3 regions of the Shewanella sp. 30m-14 genome follow, and region 3 is predicted to be linked to each of the others. Evidence: predicted binding sites of a transcription regulator. Region 3 holds the regulator's gene; each other region holds the start of a gene.
The links. Region 3 encodes LexA, which represses DNA repair genes until DNA is damaged. Its sites were predicted from a motif close to TACTGTATNNNNATACAGTA; they were not measured.

Region 1 (5,939 bases), on a different contig from region 3:
TGCTTGTCACAAGCATATAAACTGTCAGACACAATGACCTCGCCATGCAGCAGCTGGCTAACAAAGGTGCTAGGCAGCATCCAAGTGAGAAAAGATTGTAAAGGGATATAGATGTTAACCAACTCGCCTTCTCCGCGAGAAGCGGTCATTTGGTGGGGAAATGACGCCCAAAAGATAATCATACGTCCCTCTGGGACAGTGATTTCTTGGCCGTTAATTAAATAGTCAGCAGAACAATCAAACAGGTAATTAATTTCAATGTGGCCATGCCAATGGCTGTGCTCCATCACAGCAGGCTGTTTACGGTGAAAGCCAAACTGCGTATCTTGCGCCTGCACCGTTAAGGGGCTCGCCTCATTAAAAGCAATTTTTTCAACCCAATCAAACATCTGCCTAACCTCATGACCACTGTTAAAAGCCAAGCTAACCCATAGGTCTTAGTTACACAATTGAAAGTTACTAAACAAGATATCAAGCTGATGATTTAGGAATACAGTTTAAACAAATAGTTTAGGAATATGGCTTGGGAATAAGTAAGTTATAACTTGCTTTAACCTTATTCCAATCTGCTTAGCTTTGCGCCACTCCATACTTAAGTACAATGCTTCAAAAGAGTCGATGCCCTCAATAAAGCCTCTATCACTTACTAGTAGGGGCTCTCTTACTCGTACTTGTTTTTTTAGTCGGCGTTTTTCTAACGGCAGATGATTTAGATGTAGCAGCCTTTTTTGCGCTATAACGACGTTTTTTAAAGCCGTTATCCGGCGACTGAACCCCTTGTAAAGAAGTCGGTAACTGTGAGCCCGCTTGCTCAATCAAGCCTTGTAAGGAGCTCACTAAGGGATCCATAAAATTCTGATACTTGGCTTCTTTACGGCTGATGGCATCGAGGTTATTTTCCCACAGCGCGGTCATATCAGGCGTTGTCGCGCTTTGCGGTAAGCTGTTAATTAAGCCTTTGCCCACCTCGGTAGCCAAAATGGATTTACCTTGGCGGGTTAGATAATTGCGCTTAAAAAGTAGCTCTATTATGCCAGCACGCGTCGCTTCAGTGCCTAAGCCGTCGGTGTCTTTTAAGATTTTCCGGATTTCATTATCGGTGACATAGCGGCTGATCCCCGTCATTGCCCCCAGTAAAGTCGCATCGGTAAAATGCTTTGGGGCTTGGGTGTTTTTTTCTAATAACTCGCCACGCTCGCACAGCAGAACTTGGCCCTCTTTAAGCGCTGGGATATTGGCAAGATGTTCGCCATCTTCGGTCTGCGATTTATCACTCGAGCTTCCGCTATCTTGTTTCTGATTGGCAGATTGCTTAAGTAACTGCTTCCAGCCTAGCGCAGCTTCCTGTTTGGCCTTGGTTTTAAATAAGCCACCGGCAATGATGATCTCAACTTGAGTCTCTTTATACAAATAAGCCGGATAAAACTGCATCAAGTACTGACGCGCAACTTGCAAATACAACTGTTTCTCAGCCTGGTTAAGGCTAGATAGATTGGCCGTTTTTTCGGTTGGCACAATCGCATGGTGGGCATCAACTTTTTTGTCGTTCCACGCCTTTGATTTGAGCTTGGCATTTGGCTCATCACAGCCAGACAATAGCTCACTCGCACCACTTAATACTGCGCGAATAACACTCGGCGCTAACCCATGTTGCTCAACAGGCAGATAGCGGCTGTCAGAGCGTGGATAGGTGATAAGCTTATGTTTTTCATATAACGACTGGCAGGTATCGAGCACTGACTTTGCGCTCATACCAAAGCGTTTAGCCGCATCAATCTGTAGCGCCGATAAACTATAAGGCAAGGGAGCATTTTGCTTCTTGTCTTGAGCTATCACCTTTTCTACCAAGGCACTTTGGCCGTTGATACGCCCGACAACGTTTTGCGCCAAACCTTTTGCCAGTACCCGTCCCTCTTCATCCATATAGGGCTGACACGCTTCACTCGGTTGCCATTTTGCACTGAATCGATCTTGGTTATCGGTCGCTAAATGCGCTAACACTTCATAAAAGGGCTTAGACACAAACTCAGCAATTTCAACATCACGGCGTACCACAAGCCCAAGTACCGGCGTTTGTACCCGTCCCACTGACAGCACACCTTGGTAACCCACTTTTCGGCCTTGGATTGTATAGGCTCGGGTCATATTCATGCCATAGAGCCAATCGGCGCGAGAACGCGCTAGCGCTGAAGTTGATAGGGGAATAAACTCACGGTTAGAGCGCAATTGCCCTAATGCTCTTGTTACCGCTTGAGGATTTAAATCGCTTATCAACAAACGCTGAGCTTGTTGTAACTTTGCGCCTTTAACACCTAAGTGCGCGATAATTTCATCAACCAGCAACTGCCCTTCTCTATCAGGATCGCCCGCGTTAACTAACTGAGTCGCCTCTTTAACAAGCCCACGTAGCACGGCAATTTGTCCGCGCATTTTAGCTTTAGGCTTCATCTTCCAGTTATCTGGTACGATTGGCAGGTGCTCAAACTTCCATGACTTGTATTCAGGCGAATACGCATCAGGCTCTGCTTGTTCAAGCAAATGACCCACGCACCAGGAGACACAATCCCCATTTGCGGCGCGAATAAACCCGTCACCTTTCTTTAAAGGCTTAGGCAATACATCGGCAATGGCTCTACCAAGGCTGGGTTTTTCGGCAATATATAAGATCATCTACGGGACTAGGATTACTGTATAAATTAACAGTAACTGTACCTTGAAGCTGTAAGCGGTGCAAACGAAACTCTTAAAGCAGAGTGTATTAATCGTTCAAAACCATTCATTTGCTCAAAGAGTGTTACACTTTTTGAGAACGGCTCTCATTAAGCGTTTTAATTTCAATTGTTATTTTAAGGGTTAACGTTGTGCTTATCCCCATCAGGAGCTGTCACACTCTCAGACATGGACATGGACATGGACATGAGCATGAGCATGAGCATAGACATCGTCTATCATCGTTATCAATTAAGGCTGAAAACAAAAAAGCCGAGCGGTTGCTCGGCTTTTTTATATCGCATCTAGCTTAAGGATGACAAACGTTATGCATCTCTAAATTAGTGCCAATATCTTTACTACGATTTGCCTTAGCATCATCGTTACGCAACTGCGTGATGTAATCTAAGTATTCTTGATTTACATCGTTAGTCACATACTTACCGTCAAATACTGACGTTTCAAAACGCTTAATTGAAGGGTTTTGTTGACGTACAGCTTCAATCAAATCTGGTAATGATTGGAAGATCATCCCATCAGCACCAATCAAATTGTTGATCTCTTCAACATCACGACCGTGAGCAATCAATTCATTTGTGGTTGGCATATCGATGCCGTACACGTTAGGGAAACGAATTTCAGGTGCTGCTGAGGCGAAGTAGACCTTTTTCGCGCCGGCGTCACGTGCCATCTCGATGATCTGTTCTGAAGTGGTACCACGAACAATTGAGTCATCAACTAATAATACGTTCTTGCCTTTAAACTCGGCATTTATCGCGTTAAGTTTACGGCGCACAGACTTCTTACGCTCTTGTTGCCCAGGCATGATAAAGGTACGGCCGATATAGCGGTTCTTAACAAAACCTTGGCGGTAAGGCAGATCCATATGACGCGCGATTTCAAGTGCGATATCGCATGACGTCTCAGGAATGGGGATCACGACATCGATATCATGATCTTCCCACTCTTTGTTAATCTTCTCACCCAGCATGGTTCCCATATTGACACGGCTGCTATAAACAGAAATGTTATCAATCGTAGAGTCTGGACGAGCAAAATAAACGAATTCGAAAATACAAGGAGAGTAGCTTGGCGAGTGGGCACACTGCCGGGTATAAAGCTCACCATCAAGAGTGATGTATACCGCTTCACCCGGTGCGACATCACGCATGACCTCAAAGCCTACTGCGTCTAATGCCACGCTTTCAGAGGCAACCATGTATTCAGTACCCGTTGGTGTTTCATGCTTACCTAGCACTAACGGACGAATACCAAATGGATCTCTAAATGCAACTAAACCTTGGCCAATAATCATGGCAACAACCGCATAAGCCCCACGAGTCAGCTCATGCACCTTAGTCACAGCGTTAAACACTTCTTCAGCGTTAAGATCGTCTGTAGTGGTTTGCTGCAGTTCATCGGCGAGTAAGTTAAGTAACACTTCTGAGTCTGAAGTGGTATTAACATGACGGCGCTGCTTCAATAAACGCTCATGCAGCTCAACCGTATTGGTCAAGTTACCATTGTGCGCTAATGAAATACCAAATGGAGAGTTAACATAAAACGGCTGAGCTTCAGAAGCACTCGAGCTTCCTGCCGTTGGGTAACGAACGTGACCGATGCCAGCATTACCTTGCAGGCGCTGCATATGCTTTGGTTCAAAAACGTCTTTCACCAAACCATTCGCTTTACGTAATCTAAACGCACTTCCATCGACGGTCACAATGCCAGCAGCATCCTGTCCACGATGCTGGAGCACAGTCAGTGCATCATAAATGGTTTGATTAACCGATGACTGGCCAACTATTCCGACAATACCACACATGGGTAAGCTTCCTCATTATAAGATGTTCTATTATTTAATATTTTTGCTTTATGTGAGTATAAATACTCACATAAAGCCAAGTAATGCTTTAGTGCATTTTATATTTTGGGTACAAAGCTTGAGGTGTTTTCCACGTAGTCAAAGAACCACTGGATCACAACTCCAAATTCGGGCACGAGTGTAGAATCTTGCCACCAATCTGTGTTGGGTGCTCCGGTAAAAGCATCCATAAAAAACAGTAACGCGCTCACGATTAATGCGCCTCTTAGCGCACCAAAACATAAGCCGAGCACTCTATCTGTGCCTGACAATCCGGTTTTAGAAACCAATTGGCCAATTAGGTAGTTAACGAGAGCACCAAGGATGAGCGTTGATACGAACAGAATGGCTATCGCCACGCCATTTCGAACCATTTCATCTTGCATCTGAGTCAGATGCGTAGCGAGTTTGAGGTAAAACTGGCTGGCAATAAAAAAAGCAGCAAACCAAACGACAAGAGACATGGCCTCTTTTACAAAACCACGGACCAAACTAATCAGAGTTGATAGTCCGATAACAATAATGATGGCGTAATCAATCCAAACCATTTAAGAGGTAATCCAGCATAGGGTTTAAGACGGCGCGATTCTATCAGAGACAGAGTTATTTCTCACGCTTTCACGGCGAAATAACTTTTTCTCAAACAAAGACAATCACGATTTATTATTTCTCGACGGGGTTATAAGCAACCACTCGGCCTTTTAACTGCGTCAGCTTTTCGATATCACGCTGCATACGGTTAAGCTTATCTTTTGACATATTAGGCCCAACGAACACTTTGGTTAATTGGCCATCTATGGGTTTAGTCGGCAACGTGTAGGCGGTAAACCCTTTATCGCGAAGACGGTTAACCAGCCCTTTCACGTTAGCTGCATTGTTAAAACTGCCCAACTGAATCGTCCAAGCAGCCTTAGGCTTTTCTGTACTGTTAGACTCTAGCTTAGGCGTTGTTTTAACCTGTGCTGTTGCCTTAGCTACAACCGCTTTGACCGGTTCGTCCTCCTCAGCAATGTGCCAAGAAGCGTCGCCGGATGATCCCGTATCTTGCGCTGCTTGCTGAGTGTTCTGACCCAAATCGACCGTTTCGATATTCTGCTCCGGCAAGTGACTCTCTTGGATCTCGGGTCTAAGGGGAATTTCAGCAAACTGCTCTTCTTCGCGCTGTTTTTTACCGTCCAAAATATCGGGTAAAAATATCACCCCTAATGCCACAATCACAATGACACCCACAAGACGGTTTTGAAATTGACTAGACAAGACTTTCTCCCTTAAACAAATCTTTAAAACCTGCAACAGTGTAAAATGAGCCAAATACAATTACCACATCTTCACTCTGCAATTGCGCTCGAAGCGCATTCCAGGCCAG
Region 2 (5,939 bases), on a different contig from region 3:
TCAGCTCACCCGACTGCTGTTGAAAAGCAGTATCTTTCCCATCGACGGTAACACTTAGCAGCTCAATCTCATCACCGACGAGGACTAATGCCTCATTATGTTGTCCGTGACGAACAACCTGACTGGTCGCAATGATCTGTGTTTCTTTTCCTGCAAGTGAAAATGCTAAATCGATATGGCTGATCTTAAATTGTGGTTGTTGATAATCTTTGAGGAATTTTGCTTGGGGCTGTGACATGAATAAACCTCTAATTTATTAATTTTGAATTAAAAAAAACGCGCATAAAGCGCGTTTTTTTATTGAGTCGATTTTACTTTTTTTGATTCTTTGCCAATTTTTCAATATCCGCTAAATCTAGCGTGATAAAGGCTGTTTCATCTAAGAAAGCATCGGCTACTTCGACATCATCAGAAATATCATCCAATGACTTAACTTTTTCTTGGCCTTCTCTTACGAGTCGGTCGTTAGCACGATCAAGTTGTTTCTTGTCGTTTGCTTCTCGTTCAGCTAGACGTTCCGTCTTAACTAAAGAAACCGTTTTATCATCATGGTTTTCTTTAAACTCAGCAATATCTTGGAAAATATAACTAAATTCAACATCAGATTGAATACGATCTTTATGCTTACCGTCCAAGTTCTGAATAAGCTGCGGATAAATTTCACCAAGTGTACCGTATTGTGCTACTGGTACTTTGTCCCATGGTAATGCATTTTCTTCTTCAGCTTCACCATACTCGCCTGGCTCTAAAGCGCTCGGGAATGGAATATCTGGTGTAACACCCTTAAGCTGAGTACTTCCACCGTTGATGCGGTAAAACTTAGCAATCGTGTACTGCACATGCCCGATAGGCTTTTCGTACATATCATAGATACGACCAAGGCTCTTATGTTGCTGCACCGTACCTTTACCAAAGGTAGACTCGCCAACAATAAGTGCACGGTCATAATCTTGAAGTGCTGCAGCAAAAATTTCAGAAGCCGATGCACTGTATCTGTCAACCATCACGGTTAACGGACCATCATAAGTGACTCGTCCATCATTATCGCGATTTTGTGATACTCGACCGTTCGCATCTCGAATTTGAACCACTGGACCCTGTTCAATAAACAAGCCTGTTAACAACGTTGCTTCAGTTAATGCACCGCCGCCATTGCCACGAAGGTCAATAATAATACCTTCGACTTTAGCTTCTTTTAATTCGGCAAGTTCTTTAGAAACGTCTTTTGACAAATCCATATAAAAACCGGGTATTTGAATCACACCCACTTTACGATTTGCGTAAGGGCCGTCTGTTGGCTCAATCACTTTAGACGTTGCAGCTCTATCTTCTAAACGAATTTTATCGCGAACAATTGTCAATTCGAACGTTTTCGCGTTGGTGCCGCCTTTCTTTGGTAAAATCTCAAGAACAACCTTACTGCCCTTTGGACCTTTAATCAGTTCGACAACATCATCAAGACGCCAGCCGATGACATCAACGATCTCTTTGCCTTCTTGACCTACACCAATAATTCTATCTTCAGGTGATAATTTTTCGCTTGATGCTGCCGGGCCGCCTGCAACCAGGCTCTTGATCACTGTATAGTCATCATCGACTTGAAGCACTGCACCAATGCCTTCTAAGCTCAAATTCATTTCCATTTGGAAACGCTCAGCATTTCGTGGGGAAAGATAGCTTGTATGAGGTTCCACTGTGCGGGCGAATGCATTCATTACGCCTTGGAAGACATCTTCGCTATGGGTTTGGCTTAAACGTTTAATCGCATTGTTATAACGTTTCTCAAGGACTTCGACGATTTCATCCCAATTCTTACCAGTAAGAGAGAGGTTTAATGCATCGTATTTTACACGTTGACGCCAAAGCTCGTTTAACTCAGCTTCGGTTGTTGGCCAGTTTGCATCTTCGCGGTCGTATTCATAAACGTCATTAGCAACGTCAAATGCCATCTCTTCATCAAGCAAAGACAATGCATAAGCAAATCGCTCATAGCGACGCTTTTGAACAAGCTCAAACATCTTATAAGCTTGATTCAAATCACCACTTTTCAACATATCATCAAATTCAGATGAATAGCCTTTGAAACTATCGATATCAGACTGCAACAATACATTCTTGCGATAATCTAATTGCTTTAGATATCGATTAAATACCTGTTCAGAGAAGGCGTCATCCATATCAAAACGATGATAGTGGGAGCGAGTGAATAAACCTGTCACTCGTTTACTGGCAACCTTATGTTGCGGTTCCTGCTTAAGAGCGGGCAACTCGCTGAATTGAATAGTAGGGCTTACGGCCCACGCCGAGAATCCGACAAAAATACCGGCAATGGATACAGCCAGAGAAAGTTTTCGCATCAACAAGTTACTCCTTTAGGTGCTAATAAGCCATTACAGCAGTATATGTTCAGCTCTAACTTTGATGGTTAAACCAGAGTCTAACTGAACTTGAACATCTTCTTTTTTGATGTCCAAAATCACACCAGCTACTGGTGCCTTACCTAATTTGACATTAACACGCTGCTTTGGTTTCAGTTCAGCTAAAACCGCAGGTACTAAATTTTCTGCCACAACAGGCTCTTTTGCAGGTTTGCTGCTTTGAGCTTGCTTAGGACGTTTAGCAACTGGCTTCTTAACAGGCTTCTTAGCCGTTTTTGCAGCTGGGTTAGCACTCTTGGCCTGTGCAACTCTTTTCGCCTTAGCTTTGTCTTGGCTCTCTTTTAGTGTAGCTTGAGCATGATCAATGTGCTCTTGCTCTAATTCACCACAAGCATTACCGTCTAAATCAATACGCTGTACGCCTGCTTTCACGCACTTTAAGTAGCGCCAGCTACTCGTGTATCTTCTTAACGCGATTCTGAGCTGAGTTTTACTGACTTTAGAATCATCAGCTAACCTTTCCGCTAAATCTTGAAACAACCCAATTTTTAATGGCTTAGTTTCACCTTCAGCTATAAAGCATAAAGGAAATGTTTCGTACAAATACGCAAGAATAGCGTTGGTATCGGTCAACTTTTCTGTTGATTCCATCTTTACTTCCACAGTTTAAAAAAGGGACACCACCGTAGAGCTTTATCACTCGTATCAGTTAAGTGTCGTTTATATTTGTCTGATCTGCGCATAAACAACAAATGAAAAATCGTTAACATTTGTTTTTATACCTAAAATCAAACCTACCTTAGCAACAATAATACACAAACTCTAAGCATTCATATCTTGAATGTAAACGTGTTTGTTTTTTTCATTACTCAAACCGCTTATTATAGAGAGGCTTCAAATGATTGCGACCTCCAATTAGCGATAATTGGTCGTAGATTAACCAAATAGGCAAAATTCGAGACTTTTTACCAAAGTTTCGACCCCTTGTTGATCAATTTTACTGAACCTTGATAACGATGGGCTATCAATATCCAGCACACCGATAACAGATCCGTTTTGTCGTAAAGGTACAACCAATTCTGAGTTACTGGCACTATCACATGCAATGTGACCTGCAAACTGGTGAACATCATCAATTCGTTGTGTTGAATTTAATGCCACCGCGGTACCACAGACACCTTTACCGACTGGAATGCGAGAACAAGCTACCTTACCTTGAAACGGCCCTAATACTAATTGATCATTTTTCAATAGATAGAAGCCAACCCAATTAAGATCATCAAGGTTGTCATTGATAAAAGCTGAAAAATTTGCCAATGCTGCAATAGTGTCATCTTCATCTGTAAATAATGCCCGCACCTGACGTTCTAGCGTGCCGTAAAAAGCGTCTTCCATTAATACTATCCAACCGTTATATCTAAAACAAAAAAGCATACTTACAACATTCTAACAACAAACCTACCTGCATTAACAAGGAGTTTTATTTTTCTGCCTTGTCCTCAGCTTTTTTAGCTGTTTTCTTAACCGATGCTTTTTTCTCTAGTGATCCACCTTTAAGTAACACTTGCAGGTCATCTTTGTTCTCGGCCAAGAAAAAGCTTAACTTTTCAATATTAACCTCCTCCAAACCTAAGTCACTCTTACTTAAAAACGGGATTAGGTTATCAGCGATATCTAGCATCTTATCGTAGGCATCAGCCTCCTTCTTAGATGTAAAAGTCATCTTTTCAACCCCTTCTCTAACAACTACAAATTGAGTTACAACGGCCATATTCAACCTCACACTGTTTTTATATACAGTAGAGAGTCTCATAGATTGAACTTCTTATGCAAGTTTTCTTGAATATCTGATAAACTTATTCGGTTAATGGCTCTGTATTTTCAATCGCATACGTGAAAATACTCACCTTGCGTACTCGATTAACCGTTTATATCGCAAACTTGGATATTAAAAAAAGATGGCTATGGAAGCAGTAGATAATAGTATTACTTTGTGTCAGTCCTGCGACTTAGTCATTAGGAAGCGAGCACTGCCAACTGGCGTACGTGCTATCTGTCCAAGGTGCCACACCCCCCTTTACGATACGCCATACTGTTCTATCAACGGTATGTTAGCCCTGTGTTTAACGGCGGTTTTCTTTTTCGCACCTGCAAATTTATACCCGGTCTTAGAGCTTGAGTTTCTTGGAAGTATTAGGACAACTACAGTCATAGAGGGGGCGTTATCTGTTTACCAGCAAGGTTATTGGTTAGTGGGTATTGCGGTGTTGGTTTCTGCCGTTGTCGCTCCGGGGCTATTGTTATTATCCATTTTGTCTCAAACACTCATTATTAAGTTCGGGCTCAGTTCTGTCATACTGAGGACGACACTCAAACAATTACTAAAAATTCAAGGAATGCTCACCCAGCTCACCATGCTTGAAATCTATGTCATCAGCTTCCTCGTCGCGGCGTTCAACCTAGCAGATTTTGCCAGTGTCTCTTTTGGTTTTGGTACATTCTGTTTCACCATGTTATTTGTAATGACGTTATTTTTAATGCGCGAGTACGATTTAGAACATATGTGGAGCTTTCTTGATGAACACAAATGACTCTGCAACGCTTGGGAAAGATATCGGCTTAACCTCGTGTCCAACATGTCACAAGGTGACCTGCAGTAAGTCTGCAACATGTAGTCGTTGCGATGCTCCACTTAAGGTTAGAGATTATGACAGTGTCCAAAAAAGTTGGGCGCTGCTAATCACCGCAGCTATTTTGCTGATCCCTGCCAATATTTACCCCATTACAACGCTGACGAATCAGGGACGAGTGACCCAAGACACCATTTTTTCTGGGATCGCTCACCTCGTTAAAACGGACATGATCCCCATCGCAATCATTTTGTTTACTGCGAGTATTTTGGTACCGATCTTAAAAATTGTAGGCTTAACGATTTATTTATCTGCAATCAGTTTCAAACTCCCTATTTCGAAAAAGAAGTTAATGACTGGCTTTCATATTATTGAATGGATTGGTCGATGGTCGATGCTCGACTTATTTGTTATTTCACTTACTGTAGCTGTCGTTAATATGGGACAGTTACTCGACGCTAAGCCGGCTCCAGCAGCAACTGCATTCGCCTTAGTTATTTTACTCACGCAGCTCGCTGCAAAAGTTATAGATACCCGATTACTCTGGGATAGATTGGAAGCAAAAGATGACTCAAGTACAAACGCCTAAAGTCGTAAAGAAAAAGTTATTCTCACCGATTTGGTTATTACCCATTATTGCACTTGCATTAGGCGCGTGGCTTGGGGTGAAGAGCATACGCGAGTCGGGAATTGAAATTACGATTCATTTCCCAAGTGCCACAGGAATGGACATAGGTAAAACCTTAGTCAAGTACCAAGGGCTTACAGTGGGTAAAGTCGTTGATATGAGTATTGATGATGATCTTCAAGGCGTAAACGTCTCAGTTCTCATGGATTATCGTGCCGCACCATTTATCAACCAGGGGACCAAGTTTTGGTTGGTTAAACCTAAAGCAACAATCACCGGCATCGAAGGTCTAGATACCCTTTT
Region 3 (5,939 bases):
CCTTACTTTCCGTGACCATCAACATCAGAAGCCTGAACGGCATCACCAGAGTTATTACCCCAGGCATTGCGCTCATAAGTCACCACTGCAGCAAGCTGTTGTGGTGTAAGTAGCGCGCTAAATGACTGCATTGCCGTACCAGGTTTACCATTGATAACAATATCAAGGTGAGCGGCTACAGGGCCTTTGATGATTGGGCTACCCACTAATGATGGGAACGCTGGAGGTAGGCCTGTCCCCGCTGCTTGATGACAAGCCGCGCAGCTAGTCATATAGACTTTTTCCCCCATGGTCAGGAGTTCATTCATGGCTAGGTCACCTAATGGTGCCGTTGTTAGTTCTTTAGTTACCTCGTCATCAGCTTTGGTTTCTGAGGTTGTATCTTGATTAACCTCAGCTTGTGTTGCAGGTGAGGTCGCAGGTATTGCACTTGGAGTCGCTGGGGTTGTATCTACCGATGTTGCTGGCGTGGTCGTATCTGAGCTTACGTCGGCTGCTTGAACAGTGTCGCCTGAGTTATTGCCCCAGGCATTGCGCTCATAAGTCACTACGGCAGCAATTTCAGTTGCAGTTAACTGGCTAGAAAACGCCTGCATAGCAGTGCCCGATTTACCATTTAATACAATATCGATATGCAGCTGAGCAGGCCCTTTAATAAGCGGGCTGCCAATAAGAGAAGGGAATACGCCAGGTAGGCCAGCACCATTAGGCTGGTGGCAGGCAGCGCAACGTGCAAGGTAGACTTGCTCGCCTTGCGCCATTAATTCTTCCATTGTTAGCGTTTGCGATAGGGCAGCCTTTGCTGCCACTTCGGCATTGCTGGCGGCTTGTTGTTGTGCAATCAGCCAAGCATCAAAATCTTCTTCTGATAAAGCTTCAACAACAATAGGCATAAAGCCATGGTCTTTACCGCAGAGCTCGGCACATTGGCCACGATAAGTGCCCGGTTTGTCGATGCGGGTCCAGGCTTCATTAATAAATCCTGGATTAGCATCTTTTTTAACGGCAAATGCGGGTACCCACCAGGAGTGAATAACATCATCTGAAGTCATTAAGAAACGTACTTTACGATTAATCGGTAGTACCAGTGGCTTATCTACCTCTAAAAGGTAGTTTTTACCTTTTGCTTCTTCGCCATCTATCTGCGCTCTGGGGGTAGAAAGCAGACTGAAAAATTCAACATCTTTGTTGAAATAGCTGTAATGCCATTTCCATTGTGAGCCGGTAATCTTGATGGTGAGGTCAGCATTACTTGGATCTTCCATAGCAATCAATGTCTTGGTTGCGGGAATAGCCATAAGTATAAGAATAATAAAAGGTACAACAGTCCAAAGGATCTCGACTTTAGTACTTTCATGAAAGTTGGCGGCGACTGCGCCTTTTGATTTGCGGTGGTTGATCATAGCGTAAATCATGATGCTAAAAACCACGATGCCAATAGCACAGCAGATGTAGAGAATAATCATATGGAGGTTGTAAACCCGCCCACTGATATCCGTAACACCCTCTGTCATATTAAGCGGCATTTCTGATGCAACAAGTACGGGCGAAAATAGCAACGCCAGCACACAATACAACAATTGCTTCACTAGACTTCTCCTCTGTCCACAAGACAAAGAAGAGTCACACAGTAAGTCTCTGCTCTATGTAAACTCTTCAGTTCCCAAAAAAGCAACGATGACTTCAAAGTGCGCGAGTGGCTTGCCTATCGAGTCGCAATTAATGGGATCGCGACACAGGCTATTGTATTCAGTGCTATTCACTGCTGGTGTAACCACGTTGGCACATACGGCTGAAATATATCAGGCCAATCTCAGTCTAAGCTTCAAATTCAGGACTAATCCCAGAGCAAAGACCGACAACTAAATCGCTCGGATATAACAAAATATCGTTGTTATGACTTCCTACACTACTTGGTGTTTAAATATTGATCAAGATCACTTTTTCAATTATTGATAATAAAAAAGCCCTCGAATGAGGGCTTTAGAAAATCGTTTGTACTAGAAGGCGCTTACTAAAACGCACCTCCTAGTCATCATGTATTAGAAAGCGAGGAGATGTTCTGCTTAATGAACAGCACCAAACAGGGAGGCTTGACCAAAAGCACTATCCTGCATATTGATTGAGCGACAAGATTGTTGCTTATTTGTGTTATCAATCGAATGTTCAATGACAATGCCAACAGCGCGAGCGCTTTTGGCAACGATTTGTAGGCGTCGATTGTCACGAGCATCTAAAGAGTTGGTCCAAGTAATCACCGCACTTGAGGTACCGCTTGTTAAGGCTTTTTCCATTGCCCAAAGTGTTTCCACTTCATCTTTAGCATGAACCAGTAAAATGCGGTCCATTCTTACACCCGCAGCTGCTAGCATCTGCTTGTAGCCAATATTCGGCGGGCTAATCAGTACAATCCAGCGACCCTGTTGGCTCAATTGTGAAAGCTGAGCACTGATCTGGTTCAGCTCATCACGCCCTTGAGTTTGGGTCACCATAGTCGTGATGTCATTACTCGTGCTGCTCACCATATTGGTCGATGGCATATCTTGCCACAGTCCAGGGTGACGAGGACTCGTTCCCATTAGTTTGTTCATTGCCAGTCTCCATTACGGATCACACCAACGGCTAAACCTTCAATACTTAAGCTTTGGTTTGCTAGATCCACTTCAATTGGTGAATACTCTTCGTTCTCAGCATGTAAGAAAACTTTGTTACCCTTTTTCTCAAAACGCTTAACGGTAACATCATCTTCAACGCGTGCTACAACCACTTGGCCGTTACGTGCTTGCTGTATTTTGTGTACAGCCAGTAGATCACCTTCTAGTATGCCAATATTCTTCATACTGTCACCACGGACTCTGAGTAAGAAGTCTGCTGATGGCTTGAACATGGCAGGATCGACTTTATAGTGTTGCTCGACATGCTCTTGCGCAAGAATCGGTTCACCTGCAGCAACTTGGCCGATAAGGGGTAAACCTAAATCTGCATCTTCAGTGTCTTCTTGGGTTAACTTAATACCGCGAGACGTGCCCGGCATAATTTCAATGCAGCCTTTTTTAGCTAAGGCTTTTAAATGTTCTTCAGCAGCATTGGCTGACTTAAAACCTAAACGTCTAGCGATCTCGGCACGGGTAGGTGGCATGCCAGTATCAGCAATATTACGTTTAATTAGCTCTAAAATTTCAGCTTGGCGCGGTGTAAGTGGTCTCATGGTTAACCCTGTCTTTCTATACAGTAACTGTTAGTATATACAGTATTTTTTTGAGTGCAAGTAATAACCAGTTATATTGTTTTTTGTGGGATCCAGTTTCAAATGAAATAAATCCAGCGATGTGAAACTCGTTATTGAATAGTGGCTGAAGTTAACTGATATTTTGTCAAACATCAGAACTTACTAAGCTTAGATAAGGCCTCCGGATGGGAATTCGATGAGAGGAGGGACTTTTGAGTGAATATACAGATCAGGCTTCGCTTATTTATGCCCCAAAGTTGGTTGCCCTTCGAATGAAGGTTGATTACATTTTTTGAGTAGTTGCTACGGGGAAGCGAGTTCTCAATTGTCGTTTCACCGTTACCAATCGCCTGCAGCGGGTGCATGTGCAGATACTGCCGTGACACGCAACAAATCCATCCTTGGAAGCTCGGCCATGACGTCCATGTCATGGACGGTCACGGCTGTATCTACACCGGATAATTGGTGCCTTCATTTGGGCCGTGCAGGTTTGATTGCTAGCTTGGAAATGCCCCATTTCTTGTTAGTGCTTCTACTCATTCGTTTTCTGTTCATAATAATTTGCCATATGTGATCTAATGTCAGGCTCTCAATTTAAGTATGAATACATCCGTCTGACGTGATTAACTCAAGATAAGAACGTATAGTGCCTTTAACTGATGATATCGAAAATGAATCATAATTTAGTGCGTACCTGAATTAATATAAGCCTATGAACTCACTACACCTGAAAGCACTCTTATTGGCCGTCGAAACAGGTTCAATATCTGCTGCTGCACGTAAGTTAGGAAAAAAACAACCTCAGGTTAGCCAATGGATTTCTGATCTAGAAATTGATCTTGGCGTTAACTTTTTTGACCGAACTGGTAATAAAACGTCATTAAGTAAAGAGGGGGAACGTTTACTTCCTAGCCTCACACACACCATGAGCCAACTTGATAAGTTTGTTCAAAGTGCCGAAATAATTGCGCAGGGTGAATCAACCGTGCTGACTATCGGGATTGAGAACTACATTCCCGACCTAGCCTTTACTCAGCCTCTAGCATTGACGTTGGATTTTCCCCATTTATGTGTGGAAGTGTATCGCGAAGAAAAACACCAACTGATGCAAGACTTGAACGAAGGCAATGTAGATATCATCATTACTCATGAATCCGACACCCTTCATCATCAGCATTTTGAGTATTGCCGTTTAGGCCATTACAAAGAGTTGTTGGCGTGCAGCCCTGACCATCCCCTCGTGACATTGCCTGTGGTGACCACCATCGATTTAAGCCAATACCGTGAGTTAATTTGGGGAGAGGCGAATAGCAAAAGCAGTCAGCAACATAGAGATGAAAACAGCGATGGGTTTAGTCCTAGCTACGGTTTTTTCTCTGACATTCAGCCACTTGTCGCTATGTTAAAACACAATAAAGGCTTTGCGTTTTTACCTGCAGAATGTGTTAACGCCTATATCGAAAATGGCCAGCTGACCGCCCTAAACTGTGATTTTGAACCTGCAGGCATCGACCGAAGAATTGAGCTGTGTTGGCGCAATGGATTAACGCTGTCTCAACATGGTAGTCAAATAGTAGAGGCCTTCAAAGTAAGCCACCAACTCGTAGACAAGCCTGTCTCTTGAGTTAATTGTCGGGCTTAATTTCATGTTGGGATTGTATTTCAGATTTAGGCTGGGGTTCTGACTCGACCTGAAGATTATATTTTGCTTTAAGCTCTGGAGTAGAAACAGAAGCGGCAATTAGTGCATCCCACTAATCGTATACGTACAAAAATGCGTAAATCGGAAGGATTGCCTAAAGTCGCGGGTCATCCCATACTGTTGAAGTAATTCCAATTCCAGCGACAGCCAAGATGATAAGTTCAGAGATACCAGTAAACAGTAGTAGTTTAGTTAGGTGGGTGAACGTACGTTCAAGTCGGTAAGTAAGCTATGTTTTCTGATAGGTCGCCTCAAAAAGCCCAATAATACCCGTAGCCATCAAAAGCCCTATTACTGCTAATATTGCAGACTGGTTGCCTTGAACCATCTGACGCATACTATCAAAAGTGCAACTAAACAAGATGGGACAATGAATATCAGCAGAAATAGCAGTCTTACTGCCACCTCAATATAAAAATGCTTTTGTTACACTGACCTCCAGCTTAAAAGACGGTGCAGAGCAAGCCCTGCATCCATTTTATTTATTCATCATCTATGTCGAAAACAATATCGCCTTTCAGTACGGTCATTAATACCTCAGTGTCAGCAATATCATCGGCGGATAAACGGGTAATATCCTGTTGTAGAATGGCAAAATCAGCCGATTTACCAACAGCTATCGAACCTGTAATGCAACTGAGCCCTAAACTTTCAGCCGCATTAATTGTATAGGCATCTATAGCCGAATGCACATCCGGCAAGCCTGTTTTACCCATTTTCAAGCTATTAGCGATACCAACTAGTGGATTGATATCATGCACATTCCAGTCACTACTTAAGGTAACATTGGCACCTGTATCAAAAATGGCGCTTGGATTCATCAGCTCGTGCGTTCGCTTAGCCCCTATAAAGCCTTCAGCCCACTGATGGTCATGTTGTACGACATAATCAGAACCCACTTGGAAGTCGGCGGTCACATCCAGTTTTACGAAACGAGGGACATCTTTTGAGTCCACCAATTCCACGTGTGTTAGCGTATAAGGTTTTTTCGATCCTTGGTTGCGAGCA

Region 1: a site for LexA is predicted at 2,686-2,705, ahead of ACVBIU_RS14720 (DNA topoisomerase III). Genes of this name have one in related genera too.
Region 2: a site for LexA is predicted at 4,161-4,180, ahead of ACVBIU_RS00620 (YebG family protein). Genes of this name have one in related genera too.

The regions. Positions count from the first base shown of each region.
Region 1 is NZ_JBRILW010000020.1:32,060-37,998, reverse strand. It holds gene ACVBIU_RS14725 (helix-turn-helix domain-containing protein) at 1-389, opposite strand, end outside; gene ACVBIU_RS14720 (DNA topoisomerase III) at 640-2,670, opposite strand; gene purF (amidophosphoribosyltransferase) at 3,020-4,534, opposite strand; gene ACVBIU_RS14710 (CvpA family protein) at 4,633-5,121, opposite strand; gene ACVBIU_RS14705 (SPOR domain-containing protein) at 5,237-5,830, opposite strand; gene folC (bifunctional tetrahydrofolate synthase/dihydrofolate synthase) at 5,823-5,939, opposite strand, start outside.
Region 2 is NZ_JBRILW010000001.1:136,746-142,684, reverse strand. It holds gene pepN (aminopeptidase N) at 1-238, opposite strand, end outside; gene prc (carboxy terminal-processing peptidase) at 312-2,357, opposite strand; gene proQ (RNA chaperone ProQ) at 2,391-3,029, opposite strand; gene ACVBIU_RS00625 (GAF domain-containing protein) at 3,315-3,773, opposite strand; gene ACVBIU_RS00620 (YebG family protein) at 3,859-4,149, opposite strand; gene ACVBIU_RS00615 (paraquat-inducible protein A) at 4,337-4,969, shown strand; gene ACVBIU_RS00610 (paraquat-inducible protein A) at 4,956-5,597, shown strand; gene ACVBIU_RS00605 (MlaD family protein) at 5,575-5,939, shown strand, end outside.
Region 3 is NZ_JBRILW010000003.1:33,753-39,691, reverse strand. It holds gene coxB (cytochrome c oxidase subunit II) at 3-1,589, opposite strand; gene ACVBIU_RS03090 (cell division inhibitor SulA) at 2,067-2,591, opposite strand; gene lexA (transcriptional repressor LexA) at 2,588-3,208, opposite strand; gene ACVBIU_RS03080 (LysR family transcriptional regulator) at 3,942-4,853, shown strand; gene ACVBIU_RS03075 (amidohydrolase) at 5,414-5,939, opposite strand, start outside.